Linked DNA regions of Saccharothrix violaceirubra. The protein of the gene in region 1 binds, or shares a complex with, the protein of each later gene. Links are inferred from orthologs where the notes say so. Each region holds a gene or a part of one and is shown on either strand. Other genes may lie near its edges.

The links.
Region 2: the proteins of rpsG (region 1) and tig are in contact, whole or in part, in a crystal structure (PDB 3GTY), measured with the Thermotoga maritima proteins. The link is inferred for Saccharothrix violaceirubra from one-to-one orthologs. Residues at the interface, in WP_004081843.1 of Thermotoga maritima: Lys34, Lys52, Lys55, Glu59, Arg62, Gln63, Glu66, Asn67, Lys69, Val71, Arg95, Ala109, Lys110, Lys111, Gly112, Arg113, Pro114, Glu117, Glu121, Ile124, Ala125, Tyr127, Asn128, Asn129, Thr130, Gly131, Lys135, Asp139, Arg142, Met143; in WP_004081061.1 of Thermotoga maritima: Glu122, Val124, Val129, Leu130, Tyr133, Glu188, Gly259, Ile262, Tyr263, Glu266, Ser270, Glu273, Gln274, Glu277, Arg308, Gln311, Ile312, Ser315, Tyr316, Glu325, Arg329, Arg336, Leu363, Phe366, Trp367, Arg373, Leu377, Arg381, Leu384, Glu387.

Annotation. Positions count from the first base shown.
Region 1 is NZ_JACHJS010000001.1:224,338-238,775, reverse strand. Bases 11,416-14,367 are described here. They hold rpsG (30S ribosomal protein S7), read right to left. Parts: upstream 13,151-14,367; coding sequence 12,680-13,150; downstream 11,416-12,679. Other genes in these bases: F4559_RS01190 (YbaB/EbfC family nucleoid-associated protein), read left to right, coding at 14,034-14,367; rpsL (30S ribosomal protein S12), read right to left, coding at 13,150-13,524; fusA (elongation factor G), read right to left, coding at 11,416-12,587. Outside these bases: rpsE (30S ribosomal protein S5), read right to left, coding at 1-440; rplR (50S ribosomal protein L18), read right to left, coding at 476-874; rplF (50S ribosomal protein L6), read right to left, coding at 876-1,415; rpsH (30S ribosomal protein S8), read right to left, coding at 1,434-1,832; F4559_RS01285 (type Z 30S ribosomal protein S14), read right to left, coding at 1,953-2,138; rplE (50S ribosomal protein L5), read right to left, coding at 2,140-2,703; rplX (50S ribosomal protein L24), read right to left, coding at 2,703-3,017; rplN (50S ribosomal protein L14), read right to left, coding at 3,020-3,388; rpsQ (30S ribosomal protein S17), read right to left, coding at 3,475-3,759; rpmC (50S ribosomal protein L29), read right to left, coding at 3,756-4,001; rplP (50S ribosomal protein L16), read right to left, coding at 4,001-4,420; rpsC (30S ribosomal protein S3), read right to left, coding at 4,424-5,242; rplV (50S ribosomal protein L22), read right to left, coding at 5,242-5,643; rpsS (30S ribosomal protein S19), read right to left, coding at 5,679-5,960; rplB (50S ribosomal protein L2), read right to left, coding at 5,979-6,812; rplW (50S ribosomal protein L23), read right to left, coding at 6,835-7,134; and 6 more genes.
Region 2 is NZ_JACHJS010000001.1:5,717,075-5,731,381, forward strand. Bases 4,292-7,112 are described here. They hold tig (trigger factor), read right to left. Parts: upstream 6,468-7,112; coding sequence 5,115-6,467; downstream 4,292-5,114. Other genes in these bases: F4559_RS26275 (ATP-dependent Clp protease proteolytic subunit), read right to left, coding at 4,292-4,372; F4559_RS26280 (ATP-dependent Clp protease proteolytic subunit), read right to left, coding at 4,403-5,011. Outside these bases: F4559_RS36565 (5'-methylthioadenosine/S-adenosylhomocysteine nucleosidase family protein), read right to left, coding at 1-1,636; F4559_RS26265 (RBBP9/YdeN family alpha/beta hydrolase), read right to left, coding at 1,597-2,205; ATP-dependent Clp protease ATP-binding subunit ClpX, read right to left, coding at 2,255-3,535; more of F4559_RS26275, read right to left, coding at 3,746-4,291; F4559_RS26290 (hypothetical protein), read right to left, coding at 7,311-7,544; F4559_RS26295 (LysR family transcriptional regulator), read left to right, coding at 7,569-8,474; F4559_RS35530 (hypothetical protein), read right to left, coding at 8,860-9,162; F4559_RS26320 (Shedu immune nuclease family protein), read left to right, coding at 10,242-11,450; F4559_RS36120 (hypothetical protein), read right to left, coding at 12,390-12,512; F4559_RS26325 (GNAT family N-acetyltransferase), read left to right, coding at 12,618-13,826; F4559_RS26330 (hypothetical protein), read left to right, coding at 13,891-14,307. UniProt on the Bacillus subtilis protein: Involved in protein export. Acts as a chaperone by maintaining the newly synthesized protein in an open conformation. Functions as a peptidyl-prolyl cis-trans isomerase.

The DNA.
Region 1 (14,438 bases):
ACGTCGTGGACACCGGCGCACTCCAGCACCGCGCGGACCGCGCCACCGGCGATGACACCGGTACCGGCCGAAGCCGGACGCAGCAGCACGACACCGGCCGCCTTCTCGCCCTGGACCGGGTGAGGGATCGTGCCCGCGATGCGGGGGACGCGGAAGAAGTTCTTCTTCGCCTCCTCCACACCCTTGGCGATCGCCGCCGGCACTTCCTTGGCCTTGCCGTAGCCGACACCGACCATGCCGTCGCCGTCGCCGACGACGACCAGCGCGGTGAAGCTGAAGCGACGACCACCCTTGACGACCTTGGAGACGCGGTTGATCGCAACCACGCGCTCCAGGTGCGGGGTCTTCTCCTGGGCCGCGCCGCCGCGGCCGCCGTCACGACGGTCGCGACGCTCTCCGCGCTCGCCCCCGCCGCCTTCGCGACGCGTGCGTCCTGGCATCAGGCGTCCCTCTCAATTCCAGTGATGATCATTTGTCAGAACTCCAGCCCGGCCTCGCGGGCCGCGTCCGCCAGAGCCGCGATCCGACCGTGGTAGGCGTTGCCGCCGCGGTCGAACACGACCTTGCTGATCCCGGCGTCCTTGGCACGGGCGGCGGCGAGCTGACCGACCTTGGCGGCCTTCGCCTTCTTGTCGCCGTCCACCGCACGGACGTCCGCCTCGACCGAGGAGGCGGCGGCCAGGGTGTGGCCCGCCAGGTCGTCGATGATCTGCACGGTGATGTGCTTCGACGACCGGTGCACGACCAGACGCGGGCGTGCCGGCGTACCGCTGACCTTCTTGCGGAGCCGGAAGTGACGGCGGGTCTTGGCGATGCGTCGGGTGGTCGAGATGTCCGTGCCCACCGGCTTGCGCTTCGTTGCGGTCTCGCTCATGTCACTTACCCGTCTTTCCGACCTTGCGGCGGATCTTCTCGCCCGCGTAACGCACGCCCTTGCCCTTGTACGGGTCGGGCTTGCGCAGCTTGCGGATGTTCGCGGCGATCTCGCCGACGAGCTGCTTGTCGATGCCGGAGACCGAGAACCGGGTCGGGGTCTCCACCGCGAAGGTGATGCCCTCCGGGGCCTCGACCTTCACCGGGTGGCTGTAACCCAGCGCGAATTCCAGGTCGGAACCCTTCAGCGCGACGCGGTAGCCGACGCCGTGGATTTCCATCTTCTTCTCGTAGCCCTGGGTCACGCCGACGACCATGTTCTGCACCAGGGTGCGCGACAGGCCGTGCAGCGAGCGGCTGCGACGCTCGTCGTTCGGGCGCTTGACCTCGAGCGTGCCGTCCTCGGCCCGCTCCAGGAAGATCGGCTCGGCGATGGTCAGCTCCAAGGTGCCCTTCGGACCCTTGATGCTCACCTCCTGGCCCTCGATCTTGACGTCGACCCCGGAGGGGACGGTGATCGGCAGCTTTCCGATGCGCGACATGCTGTTGTCCCCCTTCCGTTACCAGACGTAGGCGAGGACTTCGCCGCCCACGCCCTGCTTGTTCGCCTGACGGTCGGTCAGCAGACCGCCGGAGGTCGAGATGATCGCGACGCCAAGACCGCCGAGAACCTTCGGCAGGTTGGTCGACTTCGCGTAAACGCGCAGACCGGGCTTGGACACCCGGCGCAGACCCGCGATGCTGCGCTCACGGTTCGGGCCGTACTTCAGCTCGATCACGAGCTGCTTGGCGACGTCGCCGTCCTCGTCGCGGTAGCTCGCGATGTAGCCCTCGCGCTTGAGGATCTCGGCGATGTTCGCCTTCAGCTTCGAGTGCGGCATCACGACCTTGTCGTGGTACGCCGAATTCGCGTTGCGCAGACGGGTGAGCATGTCTGCGATCGGGTCGGTCATCGTCATGGTGACCTGGTCAACCTTTCTCGCTGCGGTTCGCCGGCCAGGGTCCGAGTCCGGAGCGGACTGGTCGTGGCGGGGCCTACAGCGAAGTGGATTTCGAAAAAACCTGCCGCCGAGCCGGACTTACCAGCTGGACTTGCTCACGCCGGGCAGCTCGCCCCGGTGGGCCATCTCGCGGAGGCAGATCCGGCACAGGCCGAACTTGCGGAACACCGAGTGCGGTCGGCCGCAGCGCTGGCACCGGGTGTAGCCCCGCACCTTGAACTTCGGCTTGGCCGCGGCCTTGTTGATCAGAGCCTTCTTGGCCATCTCAGTTCTCCCGGAAGGGGAAGCCCAGGTGCTTGAGCAGCGCCCGGCCCTCCTCGTCGTTGGTGGCGGTGGTGACGACCGTGATGTCCATGCCGCGCGGGCGGTCGATGGCGTCCGGGTCGATCTCGTGGAACATCGACTGCTCGTTCAGACCGAACGTGTAGTTGCCGTTGCCGTCGAACTGCTTGCCCGACAGGCCGCGGAAGTCGCGGATACGGGGCAGTGCGATGTTCAGCAGCCGGTCCAGGAACTCCCACATGCGGTCGCCGCGCAGCGTCACGCGCGCACCGATCGGCATGCCCTCGCGGAGCTTGAACTGCGCGATGGACTTGCGGGCCTTGCGGACCTCGGGACGCTGGCCGGTGATGATCGAGAGGTCCCGGACGGCGCCTTCGATCAGCTTGCCGTCACGGGCGGCGTCGCCGACGCCCATGTTGACGACGACCTTCACGACGCCGGGGATCTGCATCACGTTCGCGTACTCGAACTGCTTGCGCAGCTCGGCCACGATCTCCTCGCGGTAGCGGGTCTTGAGCCGCGGGGTGGTCTTCTCTGCGGTGGTCATCAGATGTCCTTCCCGTTACGACGGGAAATGCGGACCCGCTTGCCCTCGTCGTTCGTCCGGTAGCCCACGCGGGACGGCTTGCCGTCGGAGTCGACCACCATCACGTTCGACACGTGGATGGGCGCTTCCTGGGTCACGATGCCGCCCGACTGTGCGCCGCGCTGGGTCTGCGTGATCCGGGTGTGCTTCTTGATCCGGTTGACGCCCTCGACCAGGACCCGGTTCTGCGTCGGGTAGGCCTGGATGACCTTGCCCCGGGCGCCCTTGTCCTTGCCGGCGATGACGACGACCGTGTCGCCCTTCTTCACCTTCATGGTCAGAGCACCTCCGGCGCCAACGAGATGATCTTCATGAACTTCTTGTCGCGCAGCTCGCGGCCGACCGGGCCGAAGATGCGGGTGCCACGCGGCTCGTTGTCGTTCTTGATGAGCACGGCGGCGTTCTCGTCGAACCGGATGTAAGAGCCGTCGGGACGGCGCTTCTCCTTGACGGTGCGGACGACGACCGCCTTGACGACGTCACCCTTCTTCACACCGGCGCCGGGGATGGCCTGCTTCACCGTGGCGACGATGATGTCCCCGATGCCCGCGTAGCGGCGGCCGGAGCCGCCGAGAACACGGATGCAAAGGATTTCCTTCGCACCGGTGTTGTCGGCGACGCGGAGCCGCGACTCCTGCTGGATCACTTACCTACTCCTGACCATTCCTGGCCCGCCGGATTTCCGACCCGACGGGCTCGGTCTGTCTACTGTGCCCGAATCCCCGGAGGGACTTACTTGGCCTTCTCGAGGATCTCGACGAGCCGCCAGCGCTTGGTGGCGGACAGCGGCCGGGTCTCCATCAGCAGCACGCGGTCGCCGATGCCGGCGGCGTTCTGCTCGTCGTGCGCCTTCACCTTGGTGGTGGAGCGCATGACCTTGGAGTACCGGCGGTGCTTCTTGCGGTCCTCGACCGCGACCACGATCGTCTTGTCCATCTTGTCGGACACGACGAGGCCCTCGCGGACCTTGCGCTCGCCGCGGACCTCGGTCGTCGTCACTTCGTTGTTCTCGCTCATGCCGCACCCTCACCAGTGGAACCGTCCGGGGAAGCGGAGAGACCCAGCTCCCGTTCCCGCATCACGGTGTAGATCCGGGCGATCTCGTGCCGGACCGTGCGCAGGCGACGGTTGTTGTCGAGCTGACCGGTGGCCATCTGGAAGCGGAGGTTGAAGAGCTCCTCCTTCGCTTCCCGCAGACGCAGCACCAGCTCCTCTTCGGTCAGCTCGCGCAGCTCGGAAGCGGCGGTACCCGCTGCCATCAGAAATCACCACCCTCACGCGTAACGATGCGGCACTTCATCGGGAGCTTGTGGATCGCGCGACGAAGCGCCTCGCGGGCCACAGCCTCGTTCGGGAAGCTCATCTCGAAGAGCACCCGACCCGGCTTGACGTTGGCCACCCACCACTCCGGCGAACCCTTACCGGAACCCATGCGGGTCTCGGCGGGCTTCTTGGTGAGCGGGCGGTCCGGGAAGATGTTGATCCAGACCTTGCCACCACGGCGGATGTGCCGCGTGATGGCGATACGGGCGGACTCGATCTGCCGGTTGGTCACGTAGGCCGGCTCCAGCGCCTGGATGCCGAACTCGCCGAACGTGACACGCGTACCGCCCTTGGCAGCACCGGACCGACCGGGGTGGTGCTGCTTGCGGTGCTTGAGCCTGCGCGGGATCAGCAAGACTCAGCCCTCCGTCTTCTCTGCTGCCGGAGCGTCCGCCTGCGCGTCGGCGGCGGCGCGGCCGGCCTCGGTGCTGGTGGCGGTGGTGCCGCTGGCGCCCGAACGACGCGCCCGGTTCGGGCGGTCGCCGCGGTCACGACGCGGCGCGCGGTCGGCGGCCGGGGCCGCGTCACGCTCGCGCTTGGCGCTGAGGCCACCGACGATGTCGCCCTTGTAGATCCACACCTTCACGCCGATGCGGCCGAAGGTGGTGCGGGCCTCGAAGAAGCCGTAGTCGATGTCCGCGCGCAGCGTGTGCAGCGGGACCCGACCGTCGCGGTAGTGCTCGGAGCGGGACATCTCGGCGCCGCCGAGACGGCCGCCGCACTGCACGCGGATGCCCTTGACCTGCGGCGAGCGCATGGCCGACTGGATCGCCTTGCGCATCGCGCGGCGGAACGCCACGCGGTTGGACAGCTGCTCGGCGACGCCCTGCGCCACGAGCTGCGCGTCCGACTCCGGGCTCTTCACCTCGAGGATGTTGAGCTGGACCTGCTTCTTGGTGAGCTTCTCCAGCTCGCCGCGGATGCGGTCCGCCTCGGCGCCGCGGCGACCGATGACGATGCCCGGCCGGGCGGTGTGGATGTCGACGCGGACCCGGTCACGGGTGCGCTCGATCTCCACCTTGGAGATGCCGGCACGCTCCATGCCGCGCGAGAGCAGCTTGCGGATCTTGACGTCCTCGGCCACGTACTCGGCGTACTGCTTGTCGGCGTACCAGCGGGACTTCCAGTCGGTGGTGATCCCCAGCCGGAAGCCGTGCGGGTTGATCTTCTGACCCACTACCGAGCACTCCCCTTCGCGCTGGTCTTCTTGGGACGGCTCTCCACCTCGACGGTGATGTGGCTCGTCCGCTTGCGGATCCGGTAGGCGCGGCCCTGGGCGCGCGGGCGGAACCGCTTGAGGGTCGGACCCTCGTCCACGTAGACCTTCGACACCCACAGGGTGTCGGGGTCCAGGGACAGGTTGTTCTCGGCGTTGGCCACGGCGCTCGCGAGCACCTTGCGGACCGGCTCGCTTGCCGCCTGCGGAGCGAACTGGAGCACGGCCAGGGCCTCGCTGGCGCTACGACCCCTGATGAGCTCGACGACGCGGCGCACCTTCATCGGCGTGTCGCGGACGTAGCGAGCCCGAGCCACGGCGCGCGGGAACTCCTGCGCGGTGGCGTCGTTACGGGCGTTCATCGCTGCTTCCCCTTGCTCTTCCTCTAGTTCGTCGCCTAGCGGCGGCGCGACTTCCGGTCGTCCTTGATGTGGCCCTTGAAGGTGCGCGTCGGCGCGAACTCGCCGAGCTTGTGCCCGACCATCGACTCCGTCACGAACACCGGCACGTGCTTGCGGCCGTCGTGCACCGCGATCGTGTGGCCCAACATGTCGGGGATGATCGTCGACCGGCGGGACCAGGTCTTGATGACGGTCTTCTTGCCCGACTCGTTGAGGACGTCCACCTTCTTGAGCAGGTGGTCGTCCACGAAGGGGCCCTTCTTAAGGCTGCGTGGCATCCTTCACTCCCTCCCTGCTCAGCGCTTCTTGCCGGTGCGACGACGCCGGACGATGAGCCTGTCGCTTGCCTTGCGGCGGCGGGTACGGCCTTCGGGCTTACCGGCCGGGTTCACCGGGTGGCGACCACCGGAGGTCTTGCCCTCACCACCACCGTGCGGGTGGTCGACCGGGTTCATGGCGACACCACGCACCGTGGGCTTCTTGCCCTTCCAGCGCATGCGGCCGGCCTTGCCCCAGTTGATGTTCTGGTGCTCCGCGTTGCCGACCTCGCCGACCGTGGCGCGGCAGCGCACGTCCACGTTGCGGACCTCGCCCGAAGGCATCCGCAGCTGGGCGTACGGGCCGTCCTTGGCGACGAGCTGGACGCTCGCACCGGCCGACCGGGCGATCTTGGCGCCGCCACCGGGGCGCAGCTCGATCGCGTGCACGACCGTGCCGACCGGGATGTTGCGCAGCGGCAGGTTGTTGCCCGGCTTGATGTCGGCCTTGGGGCCGTTCTCCACGACGTCGCCCTGCTGGAGCTTCGCCGGGGCGATGATGTAGCGCTTCTCGCCGTCGACGTAGTGCAGCAGCGCGATGCGCGCGGTCCGGTTGGGGTCGTACTCGATGTGCGCGACCTTGGCCGGGATGCCGTCCTTGTCGGTGCGGCGGAAGTCGATCAGACGGTAGGCCCGCTTGTGGCCGCCGCCCTTGTGCCGCGTCGTGATCTTGCCCGACGCGTTGCGGCCACCGCGGCCGTGCAGCGGACGGATCAGCGACTTCTCCGGCGTCGACCGAGTGATCTCGGCGAAGTCGGAGACGCTCGCACCGCGACGACCCGGGGTCGTCGGCTTGTACTTGCGAATGCCCATCTCTACGCAGTCCTCGTCGTCATCAGGCGGCCGGGCCGCCGAAGATCTCGATCGGCTTGCTCTCGGCGGACAGCGTCACGATGGCGCGCTTGGTGTCCTTGCGCTTGCCGTAGCCCGTCTTGGTCCGCTTGCGCTTGCCCTGACGGTTGATCGTGTTGACGCTGACGACCTTGACGCCGAAGACCTTCTCCACGGCAATCTTGATCTGGGTCTTGTTCGAGCCGGGAGCCACCACGAAGGTGTACTTGTTCTCCTCGAGCAGCCCGTAGGACTTCTCGGAGATGACCGGCGCGAGCAGGATGTCCCGGTGGTCGGGGATCACTTGTCGTCCTCCACTTCGGACGAACCGGCGACCGCCTCGGCCGAGCCCTTGCCCTGCTGGGCCTTGCTCGCGAGGAACACGTCCAGAGCGTCCTTCGTGAACACCACGTCGTCGTTGACGAGCACGTCGTAGGTGTTCAGCTGACCCGGCGTGATCAGGTGCACGTGCGGGAGGTTGCGCAGGCTGACCCACGACGCCTCTTCGCTCTCCAGCAGCACGACCAGCACCCGGCGAGCCTCGGTGACCGAGTCCAGGATCTTGCGGGCGGTCTTCGTCGACGGGGTGGCGTCACCCGCGAGAAACTCGCTCACGACGTGGACCTGGCCGGCACGCGCCCGGTCGGAGAGGGCGCCACGCAGGGCGGCGGCCTTCATCTTCTTGGGGGTGCGCTGGCTGTAGTCGCGCGGCACGGGGCCGTGCACGACGCCACCGCCGGCGAACTGCGGCGCACGGGTCGAGCCCTGGCGGGCGCGGCCGGTGCCCTTCTGGCGGTACGGCTTCTTACCGCCACCGGACACCTCGCCGCGGGTCTTCACCTTGTGCGTGCCCTGGCGCGCGGCGGCCTGCTGGGCCACGACGACCTGGTGCAGCAGCGCGATGTTCGCCTTGGCGTCGAAGATGGCGGAGGGCAGCTCGACGGAACCGTCGCTCTTGCCGTCCGGGGTGCGGATCTCGACCGACGTCATGATCAGGCACCACCCTTCGCAGCGGTCTTGATGAACACGGTGCCGCCCTTGGGACCGGGCACCGCGCCCTTGATGAGCAGCAGGCCGGACTCGACGTCGACCTTGTGCACCTTGAGGTTCTGGGTGGTCACGCGCGCGTGGCCCATGCGGCCCGCCATGCGCAGACCCTTGAACACGCGGCCGGGCGTGGCGCAGCCGCCGATGGAACCCGGCGAGCGGTGCTTGCGCTGGGTGCCGTGGCTCGAGCCGAGACCGGCGAAGCCGTGGCGCTTCATGACACCCGCGGTGCCCTTGCCCTTGGAGGTGCCGACGATGTCGACAACCGCGCCGGCCTCGAACACCTCTGCGGTGATCTCCTGGCCGACCTGGTACTCGGAGGCGTCCGTGGTGCGCAGCTCCGCCAGGTGTCGACGGGGCGTGACGCCCGCCTTGGCGAAGTGGCCCGCGACGGGCTTGTTGACCTTGCGCGGGTCGATCGCGCCGAAGGCCAACTGGACTGCCGAGTAGCCGTCGTTCTCCTGGGTCCGAATCTGGGTGACCACGTTCGGCTCGGCCTTGACGACGGTCACCGGGACGATCCGGTTGTTCTCGTCGAAGACCTGCGTCATGCCGAGCTTGGTGCCCAGGAGGCCCTTGACCTGCCTGTCAGACATGGTTCTCGTTACTCTCCGCCCCAAATGGGATCAACACTGCCGCGTCCACGCTTACTGGATGTTGACGTCGACGCTCGCCGGCAGGTCGATGCGCATGAGCGCGTCCACCGTCTTCGGCGTCGGGTCGAGGATGTCGATCAGGCGCTTGTGCGTGCGCATCTCGAAGTGCTCGCGCGAGTCCTTGTACTTGTGCGGCGAGCGGATGACGCAGTACACGTTCTTCTCAGTGGGCAGCGGCACAGGCCCGACGACCCGAGCGCCGGTGCGCGTCACGGTCTCGACGATCTTGCGCGCGGACGCGTCGATCGCCTCGTGGTCGTAGGCCTTGAGCCGGATGCGGATCTTCTGTCCCGCCATGATGGCTTGCCGTTCCTCTGCTTCTAGTACCGCTGCGGCGCGGGCACCTTTCACGAGGTCACGGGACCTCCGGCGCGCTCCGCCCCCTATTCAGGACTGACACCTGCGCGGTGTCACGGTGCCCGGTCCACGCGGTCGGGCGTGTCGCGCCCTCTGCTCAGACCGGTCCCACTGATGAAACCTGTGGGATTGTCGTACTGATAACCCCGCTCGTGACGGGGCGGCCGTATTCGATGAATCCGGCCGCCCCGACGAGCAACCCGTCAATGGTCGCACACGACGTGCGCGGGGCCAAATCGGGGGTGGAGTTCTAGCGCCGGGTCACTTGATGATCTTGGTGACCGAGCCGGCGCCGACGGTGCGGCCACCCTCGCGGATGGCGAACCGCAGGCCCTCGTCCATGGCGATCGGCTGGATCAGCTTCACGGCCATGGTCGTGGTGTCGCCCGGCATGACCATCTCGGTGCCCTCGGGGAGGGTCACGACGCCGGTCACGTCGGTCGTCCGGAAGTAGAACTGCGGACGGTAGTTGTTGAAGAACGGCGTGTGGCGGCCACCCTCGTCCTTCGACAGGATGTAGACCTGCGCGTCGAACTCGGTGTGCGGGGTCGTGGTGCCCGGCTTCACGATCACCATGCCGCGCTCCACCTCCTCGCGCTTCACGCCGCGCAGCAGCAGGGCGGCGTTGTCGCCGGCCTGGCCCTCGTCGAGGAACTTCTTGAACATCTCGATCGAGGTGACCGTGGTCTTCTTCGAGGTCTCCTTGATGCCGACGATCTCGACCTCTTCGTTGACCTTGACGATGCCGCGCTCGATACGACCGGTCACGACGGTGCCACGACCGGTGATCGTGAAGACGTCCTCGACCGGCATCAGGAACGGGCGGTCGACCTCGCGCTCCGGCTCCGGGATGTTCTCGTCCACGGCGTCCATGAGGCCGATGAGCTTCTCGCCCCACTCGGCGTCGCCCTCGAGCGCCTTCAGCGCCGAGACGCGCACGACCGGCAGGTCGTCGCCCGGGAACTCGTACTCGGAGAGCAGCTCGCGGACCTCGAGCTCGACGAGCTCCAGGATCTCCTCGTCGTCCACCATGTCGGCCTTGTTCAGGGCCACCACGATGTAGGGGACGCCGACCTGGCGGGCCAGGAGGACGTGCTCCTTGGTCTGCGGCATCGGGCCGTCGGTCGCCGCGACCACCAGGATGGCGCCGTCCATCTGCGCCGCACCGGTGATCATGTTCTTGATGTAGTCGGCGTGACCGGGGCAGTCGACATGCGCGTAGTGGCGCTTGTCGGTCTGGTACTCGATGTGCGCGATCGAGATCGTGATGCCGCGCTGCTTCTCCTCCGGCGCCTTGTCGATCTGGTCGAACGGCGTGAAGGGGTTGAGGTCCGGGTACTTGTCGTGCAGGACCTTGGAGATCGCCGCGGTCAGCGTCGTCTTGCCGTGGTCGATGTGACCGATGGTGCCGATGTTGACGTGCGGCTTCGTCCGCTCGAACTTCGCCTTCGCCACTGGATTGTCCTCCTGGACTTCTATTGCTGTGCCCGGCGGGTGGATTGCCTTGCCCGCCGGGCGTCACGTCAGGGTTTTGCGGACCCCAGGGACTCACAACCCGGGGAGCCCGCGTGGTGCTGCGGTGCTCCGGTCCGGGTTACTCGCCCGTCGCCTTCGCGATGATCTCCTTGGCCACGTTCGTGGGAACTTCGGCGTAGGAGTCGAACGTCATCGAGTAGTTGGCGCGACCCTGGGTCTTCGACCGCAGGTCGCCCACGTACCCGAACATCTCCGACAGCGGGACCAGCGCCTTGACGACACGGGTACCGCTGCGCTCCTCCATGGCCTGGATCTGGCCACGGCGGGAGTTCAAGTCGCCGATCACGTCGCCCATGTACTCCTCGGGCGTGGTGACCTCGACCGCCATGAGCGGCTCCAGCAGAGCCGGGTCGGCCTTGCGGGCGGCTTCCTTGAGCGCCATCGAACCGGCGATCTTGAAGGCCATTTCCGACGAGTCGACCTCGTGGTAGGCGCCGTCGAGCAGCGTCACCTTGATGCCGACGAGCGGGTAGCCCGCGAGCACGCCGTACTGCATGGCGTCCTGCGCACCGGCGTCGACCGACGGGATGTACTCGCGCGGGACGCGACCGCCGGTGACGGCGTTGACGAACTCGTAGAGCGCGCCGTCTTCCTGCTTCTCCAGCGGCTCCAGGTCGATGAGGACCTTCGCGAACTGGCCGGAGCCACCGGTCTGCTTCTTGTGGGTGTAGGAGTACTTCTCCACCTTGCGGCGGATGGTCTCCCGGTACGCCACCTGCGGCTTGCCGATGTTGGCCTCGACCTTGAACTCGCGGCGCATGCGGTCCACCAGGATGTCCAGGTGGAGCTCGCCCATGCCGGCGATGATGGTCTGGCCGGTCTCCTGGTCGAGCTTGACCCGGAAGGTCGGGTCCTCCTCGGCCAGCTTCTGGATCGCGGTGCCCAGCTTCTCCTGGTCGGCCTTCGTCTTGGGCTCGATCGCCACCTCGATGACCGGCTCGGGGAAGGTCATCGACTCCAGCACGATGGGGTGCTGCGGGTCCGACAGGGTCTCACCGGTCGTGGTGTCCTTCAGACCGATCACGGCGTAGATGTGGCCCGCGATGGCCTCGTCGACCGGGTTCTCCTTGTTGGAGTGCATCTGGAAGATCTTCCCGATGCGCTCCTTGCGGTCCTTCGTGGAGTTGATGACCTGCGTCGAGGTCGCGACCCGGCCGGAGTAGACCCGGATGTAGGTCAGCTTGCCGAAGAACGGGTGCACGGCGATCTTGAACGCCAGCGCGGAGAACGGCTCGTCGGTGGACGGCTTGCGGAAGGCCGGCGTCTCGCCGTCCTGCAGCGTGCCCTCGACCGGCGGGAGGTCCAGCGGTGCCGGCAGGTAGTCGATGACCGCGTCGAGCATGGGCTGCACGCCCTTGTTCTTGAACGCGGAACCGCACAGCACCGGGTACGCGGAGCCCTCGGCCACGATCTTGCGGATGCCCGCCTTGATCTGGGCGACGGTGATCTCCTCGCCCGCGAGGTAGGACTCCATCAGCTCGTCGTCGGTCTCGGCCACGGCCTCGACCAGCGCCTCGCGGTACTCCTGCGCCTTGTCCAGGAGGTCCGCGGGGATCTCCTCGATGGCGTAGTCCTCGCCCTTCTGGACCTCGCCACGCCAGGTCAGCGCACGCATCTCGACCAGGTCGACGACGCCGATGAAGTCGCTCTCCGACCCGATCGGGATCTGGATCGGCAGCGGCTTCGCGCCCAGGCGGTCGGAGATCGTCTTCACCGTGAAGTAGAAGTCCGCGCCGAGCTTGTCCATCTTGTTGACGAAGCAGATGCGCGGGACGTCGTACTTGGTGGCCTGGCGCCAGACCTGCTCGGACTGGGGCTCGACGCCCTCCTTGCCGTCGAAGACGGCAACGGCACCGTCGAGCACGCGCAGGTTGCGCTCGACCTCGACGGTGAAGTCGACGTGGCCGGGCGTGTCGATGATGTTGATCTGGTGGTTCTTCCAGAAGCAGGTCGTCGCGGCCGACGTGATCGTGATGCCGCGCTCCTGCTCCTGCTCCATCCAGTCCATCACGGCCGCGCCGTCGTGGACCTCGCCGATCTTGTAGCTGATCCCGGTGTAGAACAGGATCCGCTCGGTCGTCGTGGTCTTGCCCGCGTCGATGTGGGCCATGATCCCGATGTTGCGGACCTTGGCCAGGTCGGTGAGCACGTCCTGTGCCACGGGTGTCTTCCCCTGTCTTGAGCTCTGGTGGCAGGCTCACTAGGGCTGGGAGGGCCGGGCGGTCCGCTCGGGGCGGACCACCCGGCACCACGTCACCAGCGGTAGTGGGCGAAGGCCTTGTTCGACTCGGCCATCTTGTGCGTGTCCTCGCGGCGCTTGACGCTCGCGCCCAGGCCGTTGCTCGCGTCGAGCAGCTCGTTCATCAGGCGCTCGATCATGGTCTTCTCACGGCGCTGCCGGGAGAAGGTGATCAGCCAGCGCAGGGCGAGCGTGGTCGAGCGACCGGGCTTCACCTCGACGGGCACCTGGTAGGTCGCACCACCGACGCGGCGGCTCTTGACCTCGAGGGCGGGCTTCACGTTGTCGAGCGCACGCTTGAGCGTGACGACCGGGTCGGTGCCGGTCTTCTCGCGGGCGCCCTCAAGGGCGCCGTACACGATCCGCTCGGCCACGGAGCGCTTGCCGTCGACCAGCACCTTGTTGATGAGCTGGGTCACCAGCGGAGAGCTGTAGACCGGGTCGGAGATCAGCGGCCGCTTCGGGGCCGGTCCCTTGCGGGGCATCAGCTCTTCTCCTTCTTCGCGCCGTAGCGGCTGCGAGCCTGCTTGCGGTTCTTCACGCCCTGCGTGTCGAGCGAACCGCGAATGATCTTGTACCGGACACCGGGGAGGTCCTTCACACGACCGCCGCGCACGAGCACCATCGAGTGCTCCTGGAGGTTGTGGCCCTCACCCGGGATGTACGCGGTGACCTCGATGCCGCTCGTCAGCTTCACGCGGGCGACCTTGCGGAGCGCCGAGTTCGGCTTCTTGGGCGTGGTCGTGTAGACGCGGGTGCACACGCCGCGCCGCTGCGGGCTGCCCTTGAGGGCCGCGGTCTTCTGCTTCGCGACCTTGTCCTGCCGGCCCTTGCGGACCAACTGCTGGATCGTTGGCATTCGCCGACTGCTTCTTCCTGTGGAGTACCCGCCGGTCGACCGACCTTCGGGCACTGTTTACCTGGTCCCTCTCTGCACCCGAGGTCGGGCGTGTCGCCCGCTCTCCCAGGTCCGCAGGCGACGACCCAGGACGCCCCTGCGAGTGGAGGTCACCGCGGCCGGCTGTCCAGCACAACTGGCGCGTAGGCACGCGGAGCGGCCCGACATGGGTCGGGCACGAGTACCAAAGATACCCCTCCCCGATCCCAAGGGTCAAAACGGATGCGGGGTGCCCTGGCAGGGCGTTCGCAAGATCGGACGAGCCGGCGCGGAGGCCGCGCACGACACCGTTCCGCGGCGCCGGATTCGCCCAGATCCACGCGACCGGGTGTCACCCGGTCCGGTTCCCGTCACCGCCGGGGGAATGACGCAGGCCACTGCGCGAATCCGGCCGTTCGCCGTACAGGTGCGGAAAACCTCGTTACGTTCCAGGCCATTCCCCTGAGTGAGCACGGAGGTACCGACCGTTGATGTCCGACTGGGACGACACCGACGCCCTGGCCGCACGCAACGCGCGGCTCCGCGACACCGTCGACGGCCTCATGCGCGACCTCCGCGAACGCACCGACGGGCTGCGCGAGGCGCAGGAGGAGATCGCGGGCATGGCGGGCGAGGCGTCGTCGGCCGACGGCACCGTGACGGCGCGGGTCGACTCCACCGGGCTGCTCGACCGGCTCGACCTGTCGTCGCGCGCGTTCGAGCGGACGACGCCCGAACAGCTCGCGCGGGTGATCACGCAGGTGGTCCGCGAGGCGGCGGGTGGCGTGCGGGAACGCGTGAGCGCCCGGATGACGCCGCTCACCTCCGACGAGACCATGGTCGACCTGCCCGACCTCGTACCCGGCGCACCGTCCCTGCGGGACATGTTCCGGGTC
Region 2 (14,307 bases), 5.5 Mb from region 1 along the record:
GTTCCAGGTCGAGCAGGCCGGCGCGGAACTCCGCCGAGTCCACCAGCACGCCCAACGACAGCGTCAGCCCGAAGTCCGGCCGGGGACCGGACCAGTCCCGGGCCGCGTCACGGCACCGGTCGAGCAGGCGTTGCGGCGCCACCGCCAGCTCGCCGCGCACGATCGTGCGACCCGGCGCCTCCTTGCGCCAGTTCATCGACCGCACCCGGCTGCTGACCACCAGGTCGCCGGGCTCCTGGGCGTGCTCGCGCAGGCCGTAGCCGACGCCGACGATCAGCACGTAATCCGGCGCCAACCAGCGGATCAGCGCGTCGGTGGTCAACGTCGCCGCGCCCTGCGTGTCGATGCCCTGCTCGGTCCAGCCGAGCACCACCCGGGTACGGCCGACCACGCCGAGGTCCAGCGCCGTGTGGTGCTCGGAGCGCAAGCGGGTCACCTCCCCGGTCGCCACGGCGGTCAGCACGGCGGCGCGTTCGATGTCGTTGGCCACCAGGACCAGCGCGGTCGAGTACGGCCGGGCCACGTCGTCCACGAACCCCTCCCTCTCCTCGTCGTCCTCACGCTGTCGGGTCCGGACCACCCGCACCACGCGCGCCGCGATCACCAGGCCGAGCAGGGCCATGGCCAACCCGAGCGCCTTCGACTGGCCGGTCGACGGCGCCACACCGGGAATCCCCAGCACCACGAAATGGCGCAGCAGCCAGAAGACCGCGTCGCCGTACCCGACCGGACCACCCGTGCACGCGGTCGCGCACGCCTCCCGTTCGGCAGCGGCCACCATGCCGGCGATCATGGGCAGCAACGAACACGCGGCGGCCAGGAGCACGAGGATCCCGTTCGGGCCCGGATCGGCGGCGGGCCTGGGCACCGGTCGGCCGACGTCGTGCACCACCAGCACTTCGCGCCCGGACACCCGGCGGACCGTCGCGGACCGGCGCACGGCCTCCAGCGCGGCGGTCGTGGTGACCGCGTCGGGACGGCACAGCAGCAGCCGGTCGGGCACGGTCTCGTAGCGGTCGCCGAGGTGGTCGACCAGCGCGGTCGCGTCACGCAGCAGGGCGCCCACCGTGTCCGGGTCGGCGTGGCACAGCGCGATCGACCAGTGGTCGACGCGCAGCCCGTCGTCCATGCGCCGGCGGCGGTGGACCGGGCGCGGGCTCACCATGCGGACCAGGTCGGCGCCTTCACGGATCGCCATCAGCACCATGACGCCGGTGGCCCACAGCATGGTCACGACCACCAGCAGCAGGACAAGGACGTCAGGGGCACGGACAAGCGCGAGCGCCACCGCCGTCAGCCCGATCGCCAGCGGGGCGGTGAACCAGGAGACCAACGGCCACAACACGTTCACCACGTGCAGGCACGCGGTGACGACGTCGCGCCGGGTCCGCGCCGATCGCGGCGGACACACCATCAGCACCCGGTCCGGCGAGTGCCACAGCAGTCGGGCTTCCCGGTCGGCCACCAGCAGCTGCAACGTCAGCGGGCCGCGTCCCTCCAGGCCGCGCGGGCGCAACGCACGCCGGACGGCAGGCCCGTGTTCGGCCGACCGCACCGACCGCGTGGTGCGCCGTAACTCGGCCAACGAGGGCACGGTCAGCGTGGCGTCAGCGGAGTCCGGTCGTTGCGCACCCACTTGAGGACGGCGGGCCACGAGCCGTAGCCCGAGCCCACGTTCAGATGACCGCCACCGACGACCACGTCCACCTCGATCCGCACCGCCTCGGCCAGTGCCTTGCCCTGGGCGAGTGTGCAGTACGGGTCGCCCTCGCCGAGGACCAACCGCGTGGAAACGCCCGCTTGGCGCAACGCGGTCGGATCGAGCCGGGGGTGCAGGAACCCGGCGATGAGCGGCTCGCCGGCGAAGTCGGGCGCGGGCGGCGCGACCAGCAGCACGCGGTCCACCCGCAGCACCGGATCGACGCCGGACGCGGCGTGGTGCAGCCACAGCAGCCCGGCCAACGAATGTGCCACAACCACTCGTTCGAGTGACGTGGGCGCGGCGGCGAGGTGCCCGCGCAGCTCGTCGAGCCAGCGTTGCCGGTCGGGTGCGTCCGGCTCGCTGAACTCCGGCAGGTCGACCAGACCGCCGTGCCTGGCCAGCTCGCCGGCCAACCAGTTCTGCCAGTGCGTCGGACCGGACCCGTTCAGGCCGTGCAGCACGAGCACGTACGGCAGCGACAACCCGTCCACCTCCCCGGACACGCCACCGGCCGCCCCGCGGGTGCGGGACGGCCGGTGCGCGTGCGAAACCTCAGGCCGACTTCTCCCGGCGCTCCCGCCTCGAGGGCTGGCGCGCGACGATCGTCGGGTTCACGTTCTCCTTGACGGTCTGCTCGGTGATCACGACCTTGGCGACGTCCGTGCGGCTCGGGATGTCGTACATCACCGGCAGCAGGACCTCTTCCATGATCGCCCGCAGGCCGCGGGCACCGGTGCCGCGCAGGATCGCCTGGTCGGCGACGGCCTCCATGGCGGTCCGGGTGAACTCCAGCTCGACCCCGTCCATCTCGAACAGCTTCTGGTACTGCTTGACCAGGGCGTTCTTGGGCTCGGTCAGGATGCGGACGAGCGATTCCTTGTCCAGGTTCGTGACACTGGCCACCATGGGCAGACGACCGATGAACTCGGGGATCAGCCCGAACTTGATCAGGTCCTCGGGCATCGACTCGGCGAAGTAGTCCGCCGACTCGACCTCGGCGCGGGTGCGGACCTCGGCGCCGAAGCCGAGCCCGCGCTTGCCGATCCGGTCCTGGATGATCTTCTCCAGGCCGGCGAACGCGCCCGCCACGATGAACAGCACGTTCGTCGTGTCGATCTGGATGAACTCCTGGTGCGGGTGCTTGCGCCCACCCTGCGGCGGCACCGACGCGGTGGTGCCCTCCAGGATCTTCAGCAGCGCCTGCTGGACGCCCTCACCCGACACGTCCCGGGTGATCGACGGATTTTCACTCTTCCGGGCGATCTTGTCGACCTCGTCGATGTAGATGATCCCGGTCTCGGCCCGCTTGACGTCGTAGTCGGCGGCCTGGATGAGCTTGAGCAGTATGTTCTCGACGTCCTCGCCCACGTAGCCCGCCTCGGTCAGCGCCGTGGCGTCCGCGATCGCGAACGGCACGTTCAGCATCTTGGCGAGGGTCTGGGCCAGGTAGGTCTTGCCGCAGCCGGTCGGGCCGAGCATGAGGATGTTCGACTTGGCGAGTTCCACGCCGTCGTCGCGCCCCTCGCGCCCGCGGTCGCCCGCCTGGATGCGCTTGTAGTGGTTGTAGACCGCCACCGAGAGTGTCCGCTTGGCCTCGTTCTGGCCGATCACGTACTGGTCGAGGAACTCGTGGATCTCCGCGGGCTTGGGCAGCTCGTCGAGCTTGACGTCGCCCGCCTCCGCGAGTTCTTCCTCGATGATCTCGTTGCAGAGGTCGATGCACTCATCGCAGATGTAGACACCGGGGCCGGCGATGAGTTTTTTCACCTGCTTCTGGCTCTTCCCGCAGAAAGAGCACTTCAGCAGGTCGCCGCCGTCACCGATACGCGCCATGACCGCTGACCTCTGTTCCCCTCCGGCGCACGTCCTGGTGACATGTGCCTGACTGCTGACGTGGCGGGCGCCCGTGGAGTGCGACCCCGCCGGTGTTCCCCTCGACGGTACCTGGCCCACAGCCCTGTGTGGGAGGACCAGCGTGCCCCCGACACGTCGTGCCCCGCCTGAACCCCAGGTGGGCACGGCGTGTCGGGCGACACGCCGAGGTCACTTCGCCGACAGCTTCCTGTACGGCAGGACGCTGTCGACGATGCCGTAGTCCTTCGCCTCTTCGGCGGTGAGGATCTTGTCGCGCTCGATGTCGGCCCGGACCTGCTCCGGCGAGCGGGACGTGTGCCGGGCGAGCGTGGTCTCCAGCAGGCGCCGCACCCGCTGGATCTCGTCCGACTGGATCTGCAGGTCGGAGACCTGGCCGTACACGCCCTCGGTCGCCGGCTGGTGGATGAGCACCCGCGCGTTGGGCAGCGCGTGCCGCTTGCCGGGCGTGCCCGCCGCGAGCAGCACGGCCGCGGCCGAGGCGGCCTGGCCCAGGCAGTACGTCTGGATGTCGGGCCGCACGAACTGCATCGTGTCGTAGATGGCCATCAGCGAGGTGAACGAGCCACCCGGCGAGTTGATGTACATCAGGATGTCGCGGTCCGGGTCCTCGGACTCCAGCACGAGCAGCTGGGCCATGACGTCGTTCGCCGAGGCGTCGTCGACCTGCACCCCGAGGAAGATGATCCGTTCCTCGAAGAGCTTGTTGTACGGGTTGGTCTCCTTGATGCCCAGGCTCGTGCGCTCGATGAACGACGGGAGCACGTACCGGGACTGCGGCGCGTGGAACTGGCTCACTTGGCTTCTCCTGGTGGTGTGCTCGCCCGGTCAGTTGGTCGACACTTGACTGGCCCGCGTGACGACTTTGTCCACGAATCCGTATTCCAGCGCCTCCTGGGCGGTGAACCAGCGGTCGCGGTCCGAGTCGGCGACGATGCGCTCGACCGGCTGACCGGTGTGCTGGGCGATCAGCTCGGCCATCTCCTGCTTGGTCCGGGCGAGCATGTCGGCCTGGATCGCGATGTCGGCCGCGGTGCCGCCGACGCCCGCCGAGGGCTGGTGCATCAGGATGCGGGCGTGCGGGAGGGCGTGCCGCTTGCCGGGCGTGCCGGCGGAGAGCAGGAACTGACCCATCGAGGCCGCGAGACCCATGGCGTAGGTCGCCACGTCCGGCTCGATGAGCTGCATCGTGTCGAAGATCGCCATGCCCGCGGTCACCGAGCCGCCGGGGGAGTTGATGTAGAGCGTGATGTCCTTCTCGGGGTCTTCGGCCGCGAGGAGGAGCAGCTGGGCGGTGATCTGGTTGGCGATGCCCTCTTCGACCTGGGAGCCGAGCACGATGATCCGCTCGCGGAGCAGACGCTCGTAGACCGAGTCGTTGAGGTTCATCCCCGAACCCGAACGCATCTCGGGCGTCGGGAAGAAGTGCTGCGTCACGTCTGCCTGCCTTCTTACTTTGCCGAAAAGAGTCTCGTGTCGACGACCTTAACGAAGGCGGGCGGCGTCGCCTTCCCGACACCGCCCGCGTTCGCTCAGGGCTTCACTCTTCCGTCGCCGATTCCTCAGTGGACGACGCCTCGCCGAAAAGCTCGTCGAGGTCGAGCCGGGTGCCTGACTCGTCGGTGACGGTCGCCTGTCGGACAACGGTCGCCAGCGCCTTGCCGCGGCGCAAGTCGGCGAAGATCGCGCCGAGCTGGCCGGACTGCTGGGCGCGCTTGACGTACTCGTCCGGGCCGATGCCGAAGCGCTGGGCCTGGTAGATGATCTGGTTGGTCAGCTCCGCGTCGGAGACGGTGACCTTCTCGACGTCCGCGATCTGGTCGAGGACGAGCTGCGTCTTCACGGTCTGCTCGGCCGTGGTGCGCGTCTCGGCGTCGAACTCCTCGCGGGTCTTGCCCTGCTCCTCGAGCCACGCGGCGAAGCGCGTCTCGTCGTGGTCGAACGCGTGCACGGCGTCGTGCAGCCGGGCGTCGACCTCGAGCTGGACGACGGCGTCGGGCAGCGGCACCTCGATGCGCTCGAGCAGCGCCTCCAACACCTTGTCCCGGGCCTCGACGCCCTGCTGCATCTTCTTCACCTGGCCCAGGCGCGTGCGCAGGTCGGCCTCCAGCTCGGCGAGCGTGTCGAACTCACTGGCGAGCTGGGCGAACTCGTCGTCGAGCTCGGGGAGCTGCCGCTCCTTGACCGAGGTGAGCACGACGCTGACCTCGGCCTCGCGGCCGTCGTGCTCACCGGCGACGAGCGTGGTGGTGAAGGTCTTGGTCTCGCCCGTGGACGCGCCGATCAGGGCGTCGTCGATGCCCTCGACGAGCTGGCCGGAGCCGATCTCGTAGGACAGGCCGGCGGTCTTGGCGTCCTCGACCTCCTCGCCGTCCACCGTGGCGGACAGGTCGACGACGACGAAATCACCCTCTTGGGCGGCGCGCTGGACACCGGTCAGCGTGCCGAAGCGGGCGCGCAGTTCGTCGAGCTGGGTCGCCACGTCCTCGTCGGTCACCGGCTGGTCGGCCACGCCGACGGACAGCTCGTCGAACGCGGGCACGGTGATCTCGGGGCGGACGTCGACCTCGGCGGTGAACGCGAGCGCGTCGCCGTCGTCGATGCGGGTCACCTCGAACTCGGGGCGGCCCAGGGTGCGCAGCTCGCCGGAGTTCACCGCCTCCAGGTACTTCGCCGGCACGGCCTCCTGCACGACCTCGTCCAGGACGGGCGCGCGGCCGATGCGGCTCTCCAGCACGCGGGCCGGGGCCTTGCCGGGGCGGAAGCCGGGGATGCGGACCTGCTTGGCCAGCTTGCGGTACGCGCGGTCGAAGTCCGACTTGAGCTCGTCGAACGGCACCTCGACGTTGATCCGGACCCGCGTCGGGCTCAGGTGCTCGACGGTGCTCTTCAACGTGGTCTCCTCGTAACGGGCAGGACGTGCGGAACACCCCGGAGGACGCCTGGCACGTGCCTGGGCGGGCGTCCGGGATTCCGGACGAGTCTAGGCGGTCGGCACCCGGGTCGGGTCCGGCACCCCGGGGCCGGCGGGCGGGGCGCCGACCGACCGGGTGGCCGTCGCACGGCCGATCGCCGTCCGTGACGGGCGGTCGGGATTCGTCGCGGCGGAATCCCCGAACGGTCGCGCGGGGTGCGAACCGAAACATTCCGATGCATTTCCGTGAGGGTTCCCCCGCGAAAATTCCCCGTTCGGGTGACGCCGATCGTCGGGTACCGAACCGACCGGCGCAGCAGTCGACCCCTGCCCGTGGGAGGTTGGGATGTCCACACGTCACGTCGGGCGCGGAGTCGTTGGGCACGAAATCGTCGCGCGTCAACGGTGTCGCACCGATTCGGCGGCATTTACACGACCGTTCGGGCCAACATCGGGAGTCGCCGTTGGGCCTTTCGAGTGACACCACGGTGATGTGACAGTGCGCGATCGTCAGTCACTCACCGGAGTCGCGAAGTGAGTCGGTAACACGTCCGCCGTAGCAGCGACTTACGTTGCGCGACCAACATCCACCACGGATTAGACAGTAAGAGTGAAACGCGGCCGTTCGGAGCAGCGGTCGACCGAAAACTTTCACGTGCCGAGAAGACTCCAACCGCCGTAGTCCATTAGTGTGTGTTTCAGGTAGCGTGACGCCCGAACCCGCATCGTCGATCCGGGAAATAGTCGAAAAGTCGCCAGGCGCTCTGGGGGAAGTGCAGCGGACGCCGTGGCGACGAAGACCGAGGAACGAGCGAGACGATGTCATCGAGCTTCTTTCACCGCCGACCAGACAAGGTGCCGATGACCCGATGAGTGCCATTCCGCCGCCGCCGGACACCCACCGCCCGACGACCGCGCACGGCGACCGCCGGACGCGTCCTCCTTGGCGGACACCACCCAACGAGACCGCACGACGATGTTGACCACCGGACCAAGCGCCTTCACGTCGGCCGGGTAGTCGACGAGGCCGTCCGGGAACGGCCACTCGTGGATCACTTTCACGCACCGTTGGGGATTTCCATGGAGACACGACAGCTTTTGGCGTTCACCACCGTGGTTCAAACCGGTAGTTTCACCAAGGCCGCCGCCACACTGAATTGTTCGCAACCCACCATCACCACCCGGATCAAGGCGCTCGAGGAAACTCTGGGCGTACCGTTGTTCCGCCGACTGCCGCGCGGCATCCAGATGACCTCGGCCGGTGTCGAACTCCTCCCGTTCGCCCGGAACATCATCACCCTGACGGACAAGGCCAGGAAAGCGATCACGATGAACGGCGAGCCACACGGCAAGCTGGTCATCGGCAGCGCGCAAAGCCTGACCGACTACCGTCTGCTACCGCTGATCGAATACATGTGCTGGCGCTACCCGAGCGTCCAGATCTCGCTGCACTCGTGGAACACCAGGACCAACCTGACGTCGGTGCGCGACGGCCGGCTCGACTGCACGTTCTTCATCGGCTCCGTCGAACCCCACGAGGGTCTGGAGACGACCGTGCTGTGCCCGGAGCCGCTGGTCATGGTGGCCGGGCCGACGCACGCGCTGACCAGGCGTTCGGTGATCACCGAGGACGAGCTGCGCGGCAGCACCCTGATCCGCGCGGAGAACGGCGCGAGCTACTACGAGCAGTTCGAGCAGGCGTTGGGGCTGGGCGAGACGGAGACCAGGGCACCGGTGCTGGCGCTGGACTCGATCGACGCGGCGAAGCGCGCGGTGGCGTCGGGGCTCGGGATCTCGCTGGTGCCGGAGGTGACCGTGGCGGCGGAGCTGGCGGACGGCAGGCTGTGCCGGCTGCCGTGGGTGCCGCCGTTCCGGGTGTACACGCAGTTCGCGTGGCGTCAGGACAACGCCACGAACCCGTCCGTGACGGCACTCGTGTCGGCCGCGGCGCAGGTGGTGAGCGAACAGGTCGCGACGCCGGTGTGAGAGAGGACCAGGTGGCCCCGCCGAAGGGGCCACCCGAAGACCGTCGGGGCGACAGGATTTGAACCTGCGACCCCCCGCTCCCAAAGCGGGTGCGCTACCAAGCTGCGCCACGCCCCGGTCTCCACCACCCTACCGCGACCCGCTAAGCTGTTCCCGTGCCCACCCCAAGGGCGGCACACGCGGGTGTAGCTCAATGGTAGAGCCCCAGCCTTCCAAGCTGGTCATGCGGGTTCGATTCCCGTCACCCGCTCTCTCGCTTCCCTTGCAGGTCAACGGGGATGCAACCCCTCTGGGGACCACATCCCCGCTTCCCTGCCGGAACCCGTCGTGCGATTAACGTGCGATCAGGACTTCTTACGCTTTCGCACGGCTTTGACGCGCTTGCTCAACCGATCGGCGATCTCCCGATCCGCTCGCTCGTGGCGTGTTGGTAGATCAGCGCGGCCCGCATGCTCCCGTGCCCCATGCGATGCATCAGCTCCCGCGTACTCGCACCGGCCGCAGCGGCGAGGGGCAGGTTCAGGCGGTCGTAGCATCTGATCTTGATGTTCGGTGGGGAAGGATTCCCTGTCGTGCGCAGGATGTTGACCTTGGCCGAGCGGGAGGAGATCTGGCCGAGCGGGAGGAGATCTCTCGTGGTCCGGCCGAGTCGTTGGAGTACAAGGAGATCGCCGTTCTGATCGGGCATGGTCCCTCGGTCGTCTCGCGGGAGGTGGCCCGGCACGGCGGACGTGAGGGGTACCGGGCGGCGGTGGCCGAACGGGCGGCGGCGGAGTCGCGGGCCCGGCCGAAGGTCCTGGCGGTCGACCGGGACCCCGTGGTACGTGCGCGGATACTCGGGTTGTTGCGGATCGGCTGGTCACCGGCCTCGATCGCGGGCCGGTCGGCACGTGATCACGGTCGAGGGCAGGCTGGTCGGGTGAGCCACGAGGCCATCTACCGGTGGGTCTACGCCCAGCCGGTCGCGACGCTGCGCCGGGAGTTGGCGCGCTGCGGACCGGGCGCACCCGCAGGAGCGGGCCGCGTCCGGCACCGGCACCGCGCATCCGCGAGCCCCGCCACCTCGACCGACGCCCCGCCGAGGCGGACGGCAGGGCGGTGCCCGGTCATCGGGAGGGCGACATCGTCGTGGGCAAGGGCGGCAGGAGCGCCGTGGCCACCCTGGTCGAGCGGACCGGCCGGTTCCTCGTCCTGGTCCCGCCGACCGGGCGCGACTCCTCGACGGTGACCCAGGCGATCATCTCCGCGGTCGGCCCGCTGCCGGCCTCGATCAAACGCTCCCTGACCTGGGACTGCGGCTCGGAGATGGCCCTGCACAAGGATGTCGCCGCCACCGGGCCGCCGGTGTTCTTCGCCCACCCGCACTCCCCGTGGGAACGCGGCAGCAACGAGAACCTCAACCGGATCGTCCGCGAGTACCTGCCCAAGGGCGTCGGGATCACCAGCGACCCGCACTACCCGGCCGCCATCGCCGCCGAGATCAACGACCGACCCCGTAAGATCCACGACTGGCGCAAACCCGGCGAGGTATTCACCGAACTCCTCGAACCGGATGCTTCCACCGCCTGAACTCGCCGTTGCGGGTAAGACGCTTCGTCGCGTTACCGGCTCTCATCCAGGCCATGTTGTGCGCCCAAGTCCCACGGTCGTCCATCTGGGTGAGATCATCGATGGCGACCTGGAAGCAGTAACGGAAGCAGCTCAGCTGACGACATGATCACAAAGATTCATCTCTGAGCTATAATCGCTTCCAAAGGACGCACTGCGATGACACGATTCTCCAGCGCATATAGGCTCCTCGGTACTGAGTTCTCCGTTGCCGACGGGGACTTCAGCAACCTTGAGATTCGTCGCAGTGAAAACGATGACAACTTCCACTTCTTTTTCGACACTAGAGCGAACCGCCTGATTACCGACTTCGTTCTTGATGATCGACCGCGAGTAGCGACCCTGTGCCAGGTAACGCTCATCAAGAAAGATGGCACGTACTCACCTCGGCTGCGATTCTGGAAGAAGGATAAGTCAAGTCCCCAGAGGAGGGCGCTCGAATACACGGTAACCGAGGACGAAGTTACAAAGATAATCAAGGCGACGGTTGATACCAGCGACGGCCACCAAAACGTGTGGAAGTTGATCCACTTCCTGCAAAGCTTCACCGAGGTGGACATCCCTGACGATAACTTCCGAGCAGTAACGGAGGACAGCACGCAGCTTGCCGGACTGCTCGAATCGAGCGACAGGCAGACGGTGCTTGAAGCAGTCCGTATCGCACTGGGCGGAGGTCTGACCGAAGAGGACTTACTAATCGTCAGCAACCGCAAGGCCCAACTTGCTGTATTCAAGAGACTGTTGAACGACCCTGACTTTTTTGAAGCCGAGCGCGTACGGCGGGAGAAGAGAGGGCCGGAAGCAGTCTGGCAAGACTTCTTCGAGGAAAACACCTGGATATTTGGGTACGGCCTTAAGCTCGTAGCTTGCGAACCGCTCGACCCGGAGAAACTTGAGCGAATTACCACAGGTGCGAACATCTTCACGGGTGCGGGCAAGCGTGCGGATGCAGTCATGCGCTCGAAGGGGTACGTCAGCAGTCTGCTGTTCTGCGAGATTAAAACGCATCTAAAGCCGCTGCTGGAAAAGATTCCCTATCGACAGCCAGACGTATACCAAGTGTCGACAGAGGTCAGTGGTGGAGTATCGCAAGTCCAGAAGACTGCCAGCAAGGCCCTGATGGGCATCTCACAGGTGTTGCACGATTTGTACGAAGACGACGGCACACCGACAGGAATCCAGTTCTCAGCGATCCGGCCCCGACAAGCTCTGGTAATCGGCAGCCTTGACGAGTTCAAGACTGGCGGCGGCGTGAACCCGGAGAAACTGTCGTCGTTTGACCTATTTAGGCACTCTGTTCAGGACGTTGAGATTATCACCTTTGACGAGCTTTACGAACGGGCCAGCTTCATCGTCCACGACACGTAGGACAGGTCATCAGCTGTTACAAAGAGAAAGACCCCGCCCGGACGATACCGAGCGGGGCGATACTGGCCGATCTGATGATCAGTCGTGGTTGAGGGGTTGCCCCCAGCGGTTGCGGATAAGGCGCTTCGTCGCGTTACCAGCTCTCATCCAGGCCATGTGATGCGCCCGGTTCACAAAGGTACGACTTGGGCGGACAGGTTCACCGCAGCCACAAGCACAGATATTTTCAGGTTCATTTTCGGCCAGCGGCCGGACGTAGTGAAGCTTTTGCAGGAGCTTCTTAGCGCCACCCTCACGCTACCAATAGACCCGATGCTCTTGGTTGACGAACTTGCGATTGGGGGCGACGGGCGTAGCGCAGCCGCAGGCGCAGACTTTTTGATTTTGGTTCGCGCTGTCCGGGGCAACCGGGCGGGCCCGTAGGCTGGGGAGCCTGGTCAGCCGGGCGGCCTGCCGGGCGTTGTGAGGGTTGTGGAAAATTTGTCGAAGGCGTTCTTCTTCTCCCTCGCTGGTAGACCTCTCGACGACCGTCCCTTGTGGATGGTCGCCTTGCTTTCACGGATCTTCCGCGCCCTCCGCGTGCCCCATCGCCGCCGTGATCATGGCGCCCATGCCCCGCACATGGAACCGTGCAAACCCGGCCAGGGTGTTCCCGGTGCGATGGTCGCCCGGACGACGGCCCCGGATCGGACTTCGAGACTTTCATCCTTTGTGGACACCCAGACCGCCACCCCCGTCGTCGACCCGGATCCGGGCATCCATGTTGCGCGAACGCACAACTTGACGTGAGCACACCACAACCCGCTAGGCTGCGTCGCGTACTCCTGCGAACCGTACGAAGGAGAGGCATTACCCGGTGTGGCGAACGGGAAGGCGGGTCATGCCGCCAAACGCGGCCCGACTTCCCGTTCGCGTCCGGAGATCGTCCTTTATGTACAGTCAGCGCCCCACGGACGACACGGCACGCCACAGCGCCTCACCGAAGCGCACTGCCAGCAGGACCAGCAGCACACCCAGTCCGCAGGTCACCAGGCACCGCACGAGCGACCTCAGCTTCGTCACCGCACCAGTGTCCTGGCCTCGCCTCGGCTGTCGACCCCGATGACCCGTTCGCCGCAGCACGACACCGGATAGCGTGGATATTTCCCGGGGCGTAGGAATACACGCATGTCGTTCACCGTGCGCACCCTCACCGAAGACGAACTCCTCCCCCACGCGCGCCTGACGGTCGCCGCCTTCATGCTCGACACCCCCGAGGAACGGATCGGACGGTGGACCGGGCTCCACGAGCCGGACCGGACGCATGGCGTGTTCGAGGACGGTGCGCTGCTCGGCGCCGCCGGCGTCCAGACGCGCCACCTCACCCTGCCCGGCACCGGACCCCGACCGTTCGCCGCCGTGACGACCGTCGTCGTCGATCCCGGCCACCGGCGTCGCGGCGTGCTGCGGCGGCTCATGACCGAACAGCTCACCGCCCTGCACGACGGCGGCGAACCCGTCGCGGCGCTCTGGGCCTCCGAAGCCGCCATCTACGGCCGCTTCGGCTACGCCATGGCCTCCGAGGTCGTCCGACTGGAAATCCCGCAGCGGGCCGCCTTCCGCCCCCGCGTCGACATCGGCACCGACCGGGTGCGCCTTGTCGCACGCGACGAGGCGTTGCCGCTCGTCAAGGACCTCTACGAACGCGTCCGCCCCACCCGCACCGGCTGGATCAGCCGCAACGACGTGCAGTGGGCCTACTTCCTGTCCGACGACGAGTGGGACCGCCACGGCCAGAGCGCCTACCGCTACGCCCTGCACCCCGACGGCTACGTGGTCTACCGGCTCAAAGCAGACTGGCAGGACCGGGGACCACGCGGCGAACTCCACGTCCGCGAGTTCGTCGCCGCGACACCCGAGGCCACGGCCGCGCTCTACCGGCACGTGCTCGACGCCGACCTCATCGGGGAGATCAAGTACTCGGTGGCGGCCACCGACGACCCGATCGTGCACCTGCTCGCCGACTCCCGGCTGATCCGCCGCCGCCGGTCCGACTCGCTGTGGGTGCGGATCGTGGACGTCGACCGCGCGCTGGCATCGCGGACCTACTCGTCCGACGTGGACCTCGTGCTCGAGGTCGCCGACGACCTCTGCCCGTGGAACACCGACCGTTGGCGCCTGACCGTCCGCGACGGTGTCGCCGAGGTCACCCGCACGCCGGACGAGGCCGACGTGGTGCTCGACGTGCGGGCACTGGGGTCCGCCTTCCTCGGCGGCCAGCGGCTCACCTCGCTCACCGGCGCCCAACTCGTGGCCGAGGTCACGCCCGGCTCGCTGCGTGCCCTGTCATCCGCGTTCCTGGGCGACCACGACCCGCACTGCCACGAGATCTTCTAGGCCGATCGGGAACCGGTCGGACCCGTTTGGGCGTTGACCGGGCATCGAGGACGGGAGGGTCCCCATGGGCACCTTGGTCTGGCTCTTGCTGCTCGTCGTCGCCGCGGGCGGCCTCTGGTACTTCGCCACGACGCGTGCGGCGGCCCGACGTCGGGAGCTGGAGGACGCGCGGGCCGAGGCACGGCGCTGGGTCGAGCGCCTCGGCGGCCAGGTGATGAACCTGATCGGCACGGACGAAGCGTCCAAGCAGGCGCTCGCGGACGCGTCGGAACGGTTCACGGCCGCCGGCGGGCAGATGGAGTCCGCGCGCACGCTCGAGCAGTGCCGGCTGGTGACCCGGACCGCGATGGAGGGCCTGTACTACGTGCGCGCGGCCCGGACCGCGATGGGCCTCGACCCCGGTCCCGAGCTGCCGGACCTGAGCGGGCAGAGCCGGGCCGGTCGGGTGTCCGAGGACCGGGACGTCACGGTCGAGGGGCGC